Regions from separate parts of the Streptomyces sp. NPDC089919 genome, predicted to be linked through region 1. Evidence: riboswitches for the same ligand, from Rfam matches in the RefSeq annotation. Region 1 holds a riboswitch; each other region holds the start of a gene.
What was found. A riboswitch is a leader RNA that binds a small molecule or an ion and turns the genes downstream of it on or off. The one in region 1 is predicted to bind cobalamin.
Positions count from the first base shown of each region.

Region 2: linked by a shared signal. The riboswitch ahead of AB0O40_RS29010 (ribonucleoside-diphosphate reductase subunit alpha) and the one ahead of AB0O40_RS14095 (DUF4430 domain-containing protein) in region 1 are both predicted to bind cobalamin.
Region 3: linked by a shared signal. The riboswitch ahead of AB0O40_RS04585 (acyl-CoA thioesterase) and the one ahead of AB0O40_RS14095 (DUF4430 domain-containing protein) in region 1 are both predicted to bind cobalamin.
Region 4: linked by a shared signal. The riboswitch ahead of metE (5-methyltetrahydropteroyltriglutamate--homocysteine S-methyltransferase) and the one ahead of AB0O40_RS14095 (DUF4430 domain-containing protein) in region 1 are both predicted to bind cobalamin.

Region 1 covers NZ_JBFBGK010000026.1:71,134-73,321, reverse strand. Annotated here, with positions in the region: gene AB0O40_RS14100 (CoA-acylating methylmalonate-semialdehyde dehydrogenase) at 1-156, opposite strand, end outside; cobalamin riboswitch at 348-533, opposite strand; cobalamin riboswitch at 846-974, shown strand; gene AB0O40_RS14095 (DUF4430 domain-containing protein) at 1,101-1,595, shown strand; gene AB0O40_RS14090 (hypothetical protein) at 1,650-2,188, opposite strand, start outside.
Region 2 covers NZ_JBFBGK010000092.1:24,338-26,525, reverse strand. Annotated here, with positions in the region: gene AB0O40_RS29025 (carbon starvation CstA family protein) at 1-138, shown strand, start outside; gene AB0O40_RS29020 (YbdD/YjiX family protein) at 135-329, shown strand; gene AB0O40_RS29015 (GNAT family N-acetyltransferase) at 408-908, shown strand; cobalamin riboswitch at 1,121-1,261, shown strand; gene AB0O40_RS29010 (ribonucleoside-diphosphate reductase subunit alpha) at 1,406-2,188, shown strand, end outside.
Region 3 covers NZ_JBFBGK010000006.1:62,484-64,671, forward strand. Annotated here, with positions in the region: gene AB0O40_RS04575 (TerD family protein) at 1-285, opposite strand, end outside; gene AB0O40_RS04580 (hypothetical protein) at 540-767, shown strand; gene AB0O40_RS04585 (acyl-CoA thioesterase) at 783-1,208, opposite strand; cobalamin riboswitch at 1,353-1,511, opposite strand; gene AB0O40_RS04590 (helix-turn-helix domain-containing protein) at 1,580-2,188, opposite strand, start outside.
Region 4 covers NZ_JBFBGK010000024.1:2,498-4,685, forward strand. Annotated here, with positions in the region: gene AB0O40_RS13035 (CbtA family protein) at 1-491, shown strand, start outside; cobalamin riboswitch at 681-906, shown strand; gene metE (5-methyltetrahydropteroyltriglutamate--homocysteine S-methyltransferase) at 1,074-2,188, shown strand, end outside.

The DNA of each region.
Region 1 (2,188 bases):
CATGGCGTTGGCGATCGCCGCCTCGGTGTCGGCGCGTCCGGCCAGCGGTACGCGGGCCTGGACGGCGCCGGTGTTCGGGTCGTACACGTCGGCGAACAGCCCGGACGTGCCGGTGGTGTGCTTTCCGCCGATGAAATGGGTGAGTTCACGGACCATGGGAGCCTGCTCTCGTCAGGTCGGATCCGGGGATGGCACGACGGACCGGCGGCGGACACTCCGATGGGGGTGCGCCGTTGCGGAAGCCGTGGGAACTACGAGCGCACGGAAGTGGTGTGGGTACGCTCCGCCGGATCACCAGGGTCGTGGGTACAAACCGGTGCCATGCGTGTCTGCTCCATCCTCGTGGACAACACGGAACAACCCGCGGCCGGTATCCTGACTCCCGGATCCCCGCGTGCCGCCCGCCTTCCCGGCAGACCTCGCCAGTGGCGTGTGGAGGGCAGCACGCTCCCCGGTCACAGTGGCGGGACCGTGCCGGACTCACACCGGCTTCCCTGCACCGCGGACCTTGTGCCAGGAACATATAGTTGGACGTCCTAGTAAGTCCAGAGCGCCACCCGAGGTGGGAGCGGGCCGAGCGGCGCCGCACCGCGCGAGCCCCTGCCGGCCGAGCCGGGTGCGCACACCGCGCCGAAACCGGCCGGGCCCCCGCGTGGTCCGCGGCGCTGAGGTACTGGCGCACGTCCTGCACGGGGTACGGGTGGGGGAGCCCGTGACGGGGGCGGAGGCGCGGCGGCTGGGGTGAGTGCGGTGGTCGCCGGGTGCTTCGGGTCGCTCATCGCCGTTCATCCGCCGGGTACTTGGCCGCGGCGGCGTCGGCCCGTACGATTCCCCTGCCCGGCTCCGGCCGGGGACAACTTCATGGCTGTGCGATCGGGGGAAGCCGGTGGGAATCCGGCGCTGACCTGCAACCGTGTGCGGCGCGCTGACCTGCGCCGCGAGTCGGGATGCCCGCCGCGCGGCAGCATCCGCTTCCACTGTCACGGTCTGCAGAGCGAAGCCCGGTACCGCCGGAACACCACGTCAGCACGCTCACGGGGGTGGGCCGCGCCGGTCGCGGGGCCGCATCGGCCGACCGCACCGGTCAGAAAGGCCACCCCATGCTCCTGAGCCCCGCCCGTCGCGCCGCCGTCACCACGGCCGCCCTGGGACTCGCCCTCACCGGCCTCACCGCCGCGCCCGCCGTCGCCCACGCCAAGCCGGTGAACACCAACGCCGCCGTCAAGGTCACCCTCACCGTGCAGGGCCCCGACGGCCTGCTGTTCAAGGGCAAGGTCAAGACCAAGGGCCACGACGTGAGCACCGCCACCGGTGGTACCCACAAGTGCGACGGCACCAACGGTGGCGCCAACCCGACCAAGGTGCCGACCCCGACCGCGGCCCTGGACGACGCGGCCAAGAACCACTACTTCGGCTGGGACGGCACCTGGTACGCGTCCTTCGACGACTTCTCCGTGGACACCATCAAGGGTGTCAGCGGCGGCGGTTCGGCCTACTGGAACATATCCGTCAACGGCACGCCCACCCCGGTCGGCGGCTGCCAGTTCAAGCTGAACGCGGGCGACCAGGTGTCGTTCGTCTGGACGTCCTTCTGATCCGTCGGGAGGGTGCGGGCGGGGCCGGTGCTGACCCGCCCCGCCCGCCGTCCGTCAGGCTCCCCAGCGCAGCGCGATGGTGTCACCGACGTTGATGACCTTGCCGCGGGTGGCGCCCGCGAAGGCGGACCCGTCCACGCTCACCTTCCAGCTGTTCGAGCCGCTGTTCGCCTTGCCGTTGACGGCGGTGACGGTGCCGGTCCCGGACGACGGCGTGACGCTGGTGACGCAGCCGGACGGGGCGGCCGAGCCGATCGCCGCGGTCAGGACGTCGCCGAGGGTGGTGGTGGTACCGGTCGGCGTGATGGAGACGGCGCAGGCCTTCAGGTTGCCGGCGCCGTCGTCCACAGTGAGCGCCAGCTTGGTCGCGGTACCCGAGGTGAAGGCCGACTGGGCCACCCACTGCGGCGCGCCCGGGGTGACCGGGACGGGCGGGGCGGAGGTGAAGCCGCCGCCGACCACCGCGCGCAGCGCGTCGATCGAGGCGTAGGCGCTCGGGGCGGTGTCGCTGGGCTTGTACTTGAAACCGCCGGCAGGGTTGTACTGGTTGGCGATGAGGAAGTCGACCGGGGTCCTGCCGGCCAGGGTGACGA
Region 2 (2,188 bases), on a different contig from region 1:
CTGCACGAGGCCCCCTATGTCGAGTCGAAGATCGTCGCCCCGGCCGGGCTGATCGCCACGGCCGAGGAGAAGGCCGAGCTCGCGGCCGCCGGACTCGACTCGGGCGGCGGCCGCGTCAAGGAGGGCGTGACCTCGTGACGGCGGCCGGCCTGCTGGCCCGGATCCGGTTCTACGTCCGCGAGTTCACCGGCGAGGCGGCCTACGACCGGCACCTCGCGCACCTGCGCGCGCACGACCCCGGGGCGGCGGTGCCGACCCGCCGGGAGTTCGAGCGGGCCCGTACGGACGCCCGCGAGGCGGATCCGCGCGAGGGCTTCCGCTGCTGCTGAGCGCGGCGCCGCGGGGCCGGAGGGCCGTCGGGGGATCCCCGGCGGCCCTCCGCCGTACCGGTGCGGCACACTCGGAGCATGGACATCGTGATCAGGGAAGCCCTGCCCGCCGAATACGCCGAGCTGGGCGAGGTCACCGCCCGCGCCTACGTCCTGGACGGCCTGCTCGAAGGGCATGACGACGACCCCTACGCGGCCGTCCTGCGCGATGTGGCGGGCCGGGCGGCCCAGGGCACCGTCCTGGTCGCCGTCGACCGCGAGGGGCGGCTCCTGGGCGGTCTGGCGTACGCCCCGCCCGGCAGCCCACTGGCCGACATCGCCCGCGCGGGCGAGGCGGAGTTCCGGATGCTCGCGGTGGCCCGGGAGGGCCGCGGGCGGGGTGCCGGCGAGGCGCTGGTCCGGGCCTGCCTCGAACGCGCCCGGGCGACCCCCGGGGTGACCCGGATGGTGATGTCCACCCAGCCCGCCATGCGCGGCGCGCAGCGCATCTACGAACGCCTGGGCTTCACCCGCTCCCCCGAACGCGACTGGTCCCCGCGCCCGGGCCTGAGCCTCCTGACGTACGGGCTGGACCTGTAGGGCCCCGGCAGTCCACCGATCGTTTCCGGCCGTCCCCGCGGCCGCCCGCCGGCCGTCGTACGACGCGCCCGGCCGGGCCGCGGGGAGGGCCCTGCGGCATGCCCCGGTACGGGCCCGGTACCGGGCGCCCCGCCTCCGCAGGACGGTAGCGGAGAGACACGGCCCCGGGACTCCCCGTCGCGGGCGACACAACATCTAGGGGGTCACACGATCAGGCGCCCCCACATGTATGCTCGTCCTCGCTGTCGCCGCAGGGGAATCCGGTGAGAATCCGGAACTGTCCCGCAACGGTATGAAGTGCACGCATTCGTGCATCGGGAGTCCGAGGACCTGCCGACGGTGTGCCCGGGTCGACCGAACCGGGTGCCGAGACGTCCGGGCCTCGCGGTTGGGCCGGTGGACGCCGTGCGGAGTACGCGTTTCTGCCACGCCCGCACGCGCCCCCGCACGCCCGCCCGCCGTGGTGACCGGAGCCGAGCGAGGGAGAGCCCCCCACCGTGACCATCGCGCCTGCCGCACCGCGCGCCGTGTCCGAGCCGTCCGAGACTCCTGCCGAGCCCGGGGGCCCCGGCGCCGCTCTGCTGCGCACCCTCACGGAACTCACCGCGGACCTCCCGGACACCGACCCGGGCCGGGTCGCCGCCGCCGCCCTGCGCGGCCGCAGCGCCACCGCCGACGAGGCGGAGCTGCGCGGCCTGGCCACCGAGGCCGCCGCCGGGCTCATCTCCGAGGACCCCGCCTACTCCCGGCTCGCCGCCCGGCTGCTCACCCTCGCCATCGCCGACGAGGCCACCGGCCAGGGCGCGACCTCCTTCGCCGCCTCCGTCGAGGTGGGCCACCGCGAGGGCCTGATCGCCGACCGGACCGCCGACTTCGTCAAGCTGCACGCCGCCCGGCTGGACGCCCTGGTCGAGGCCTCCGTCGCGGCCGGCGCCGACGACCGCTTCGGTTTCTTCGGCCTGCGCACCCTGCACAGCCGCTACCTGCTGCGCCACCCGATCACCCGCCAGGTGGTCGAGACCCCCCAGCACTTCATGCTCCGGGTCGCCTGCGGCCTCGCCGAGGACGACAGCGTCCGCGCGCTGGAGGAAGTGACCTCGCTCTACGCCCTGATGAGCCGGCTGGACTACCTCCCGTCCTCGCCGACGCTCTTCAACTCCGGCACCCGGCACCCGCAGATGTCCTCCTGCTACCTGCTGGACTCCCCGCTGGACGAGCTGGACTCGATCTACGACCGCTACCACCAGGTGGCCCGGCTCTCGAAGCACGCCGGCGGCATC
Region 3 (2,188 bases), on a different contig from region 1:
GCCCGGTGCGACGGCGCTGAGGTCCAGACTGATGCGGTCCTCGCTGCCGTCGGGGGTGGGCGTCTTGCCGAGGAGCTGGACGCTGCCGTCCTTCGCCGCGGGGTGGTTGTAGAAGTAGAAGTCGCCGTCGTCGCGGACCTTGCCGTTGTCGTCGAGCAGGATCACCGAGACGTCGGCGTCGCCGTCCCCCGCGGCGCTGCTCCAGCTGAGGCTGACGACCACCGCGCCGGGCTGCTCGGTGAGCGCCGAGAGCGAGGCGTTGGCCCCCTTGGGCATTTCGTGCATGTGGAATCCCCCCGGACCCGCGGCCGCCCGGGGTCGCCTCCCCGGCTGCCGTGTCCAGTCGTTCGGTTCGTGCTGTGACGTGACACACGTTTGTGGCCAGTGAGTGAACCGTAACTGTCCGCATCGGTGGGGCGGGAGGGTGCTTTTCGGCCAGCGCCGGGCGGGTCAGGGGCGGTAGCGGAGGGGGGCGGCGGGGGTTCCGGCGCCCCGGCCCTGCCTGCGGTCCCGGGCCGGCCCCGGCCTAGACTCCGGCCGTGGACAACACCTTCCGCTGCACCCAGTGCGGCACCGTCGGCCTGGAGCCCGGCTTCGTCGAGGACGCCGGCCAGGGCTCCCGCGGCTTCGCCCGCTGGATCGCCGGCGCCCTCGAACGGGGCCCCTTCGGCGGCGCCCGCCGGGCCGGCCGGCCCACCTGGCAGATCGACGCCTTCCGCTGCCCGGCCTGCGCCCATCTGGAACTCTTCGCCGGCACCCGGGCCTGATCCGGCCCGGAGGGGTTACGCGTCCAGCAGGCCCGGCACGGGCCGGGGGCGGCCATCGGCGTCGACGGCCACGAAGGTCAGCCGGGCGGTGGCCACCTCGGTCGGGGGAGTGGTGGCGTTCCAGCGTTCGGCGGTGACGCGGACGGCCACCGCCATCGACGTCCGGCCGGCGCTCTCGAGCACGGCGTGGACCGTGAGCAGGTCCCCCGCGCGCGCCGGGGCGATGAACGTCATCCGGTCGACGGAGACCGTCACGGCCGGGCCGTCGGCGTGCCGGCCCGCCGACGCCGCCGCCGCGTCGTCGATGAGCTTCATGACGACGCCGCCGTGGATGGTGCCGTAGAGGTTGGTGTCGTGCTCGCTCATGATGTGGGCGAGGGTCACGCGGGATTGCGCCGGCGCCTTGTGGGCCCGGGTGCCTGCGGTGGTGTCCGTGGTCACGGAACTCTCCTTCGCGAGTCGTGGTCCGACCCGGCGGCCGGCCGTGGATGCGAGGGAGCGGCGGACCCGTCGGGCCCGCTGCCGCCGGTCCGCCCACGAGACCGCCGAGTCTCCGTACGCGTACCTCGCGCACGGGCAGCGGGCAGGTCTTCGGACTCGCGGGCGCGTCCGCGTACGCGCCGGGCGTACGCGGGCATCTACTGGCCGTCGCTTCCCAGGACCGGTGGTCCCAGTGCGTGTGACGGCGGTCGTTCCCGCTCACCGCTGCGGGGCAGTCCCGGATTCCCACCGGGTTCCCTCTTACGACGCCCCGCTGCGCGCTCCCGCGCCGTTCGGGCCACGGGAAGGCAGGGGGCGAACCAGCTGCCCCCTCACCCTAGGCCAGGGTCCGGGGCCGTCGGGCCGGGGGGCGCCGCGGGGCCCCCGGGCAGGGCCCGGGCCGCGTCCCAGATCGCGAGGAAGGTGATCCGCAGGCAGGCCGCCAGGGCGGGGTGCTCGATGTAGAGGGCGGTGGTGGTGCCGGTGTCCGCCACCGGGTCGGGCATGTCGCACAGCACCTGGGACGCGTCGGCGACCACGAGCTTGAGGGGGAGCGCGGGGGCGAACCGGGACTCCTCGCCGGCCTCGGCGAACCGCCGTACGTTCTCCAGGACTTCGGCGTCGTCCAGGGCGTCGCGGGTGTAGACCGCCCGGGCCGTGCCGCCGTCCCGGCGCAGTCTGCGGACGGCGGCGATGCCCTCGTTGTTGGCCGTCGGGGCGACGAACGGCGGCTTGCAGAGGCTCAGGAGTTCCCGGCCGGCCTGTTCCTGGAGGCCCGCGAAGCGTTCCGCGATCGCGCGGGGGTCGCGCAGCACCTCGATGTAGTCGAGCGGGTCCGAGAGCGCCCGGCCGTCGGCCCAGACCGGGGACAGGGCCCGGGCCAGGGCGGTGGAGGCCTGGTCCAGCCGTTCCAGGGACTCGCGTTGACGGGTCATCAGCCG
Region 4 (2,188 bases), on a different contig from region 1:
GGTTCAGCCCGCGGGCGACCGCGGCGCTCACCGCCGGCGGTGCCTTCACCCTGGTCTACTTCGTGCCGTTCCTGAAGTACCCGGCCACCCCGCCGGCGGTCGGCAACCCCGACACCATCGGGCAGCGCACCACGCTGTTCTTCCTGATGATCCTGCTCAGCGTGCTGCTCGGGGTCGGCGCGATCATCCTCGGGCGCCGGCTGGCACCGCGTCTGGGCAACTGGAACGCCACGCTGACCGCCCTCGCCGGCTTCGTCGTCGCCACCGGGCTCGCGTTCCTGGTGCTCCCGGACAACACCGACGCCGTCAAGCCGGAGTTCCCCGCGGCCGTGCTGTGGGACTTCCGGGTGGCCTCGGTCTCGGTCCAGGTCGTCATGTGGGCCGTCTTCGGAGTCGTCTTCGGCGTCCTCGCCCAGCGGCTCCTGGCCCACCGCACCGACCCGGCCGGCACCCAGGCCCCGGCCGCCCAGCCGGTGTCGTCGCTGGTCTGACCCGCACAGCGGTCCCTGCCGGCCCCGCCGCCCCTCCTCGGAGGGGTGGCGGGGCCGCGGTCGTCTCCGGGCCGTCGGGGCGGTCGGGGCCAACGCCCCTGGAAGGGAGTACTGTTCGGGACCACCCCGGACACCTCGTACCGGTGTCCGCATGCCGGACGGGATTCGCCGCCACGCGATCAGGGACCCTAGGCTGGCCGGGCAGCTGGTTCACCCCGTCCGCCAGGCGGGGTGTCGTAAGAGGGAACCCGGTGGGAATCCGGGACTGCCCCGCAGCGGTGAGCGGGAACGACCGCCGTCATACGCACTGGGACCGGAGAAACGGTCCTGGGAAGCGACGGCCAGTAGGTGCCCGCCGGGAGACCGGCAGGCGTGCCCGCGAGTCCGAAGACCTGCCCGTTGCCCGCACCCGGACGGTTCCGTGTGCGGATATCCCGGTGACCTCGTGGGCGGGTCGGCGTACACAGCGAGCGGCACCCCGGGCATCCGTCCCGCGGCGTGGGCCGCCCGTTCCGTCGTTCCCTTCGCGTCCGCGTCCCGTCGCCGGGATGTTCCTGGAGACATCTCGCGAAGGAGAGTTCCGTGACAGCGAAGCCCGCAGCCGCGGCAGCACGAGCCACCGTGTACGGCTACCCCCGACAGGGGCACAACCGCGAACTGAAGAAGGCCGTCGAGGGCTACTGGAAGGGCCGCGTCAGTGCCGACGCCCTCCGGGAGACCGCCGCCGACCTGCGCCGTTCGAACTGGCGGCAGCTCACCGAGGCCGGCATCCACGAAGTGCCCACCGGTGATTTCTCGTACTACGACCACGTCCTGGACACCAGTGTCATGGTCGGCGCTGTCCCCGCCCGGCACCGCGAGGCGGTCGCCGCCGACGCCCTGGACGGCTACTTCGCCATGGCGCGCGGTACGCAGGACGTGGCGCCCCTGGAGATGACCAAGTGGTTCGACACCAACTACCACTACCTGGTCCCCGAACTGGGCCCCGACACCGTCTTCACCGCCGACGCGGCCAAGCAGGTCGCCGAGCTCACCGAAGCCCTCGCGCTCGGCCACGCCGCCCGCCCGGTGCTGGTCGGCCCGATCACCTACCTGCTGCTGGCCAAGCCGGCCCCGGGCGTGGCCGCGGACTTCGAGCCCCTGACGCTGCTGGACCGGCTGCTGCCCGTCTACGCGCAGGTCCTGGCCGCCCTGCGCGCCGCCGGCGCCGAGTGGGTGCAGCTGGACGAGCCGGCGCTGGTGCAGGACCGTACGCCCGCCGAACTGAACGCCGCGGCCCGCGCCTACCGCGACCTCGGCGCCCTCACCGACCGCTCCAAGCTGCTGGTCGCCTCGTACTTCGGCCGGCTCGGGGAAGCCCTCCAGGTCCTCGCGGCCTCTCCCGTGGAGGGCCTGGCCCTGGACTTCACCGAGGGCGGCGCGGGCAACCTCGCGGACCTCGCGGCCGTGGGCGGCCTGCCCGGCAAGCGGCTCGTGGCGGGCGTGGTCAACGGCCGCAACATCTGGATCAACGACTACCAGAAGTCCCTCGCCACCCTGGGCACCCTCCTGGGCCTGGCGGACCGGGTGGACGTCGCCGCCTCCTGCTCCCTGCTGCACGTCCCGCTGGACGCCTCGGCCGAGCGCGACCTCGACACCCAGGTCCGGCGCTGGCTCGCCTTCGCCCGCCAGAAGACCACCGAGATCGCCGTCCTGGC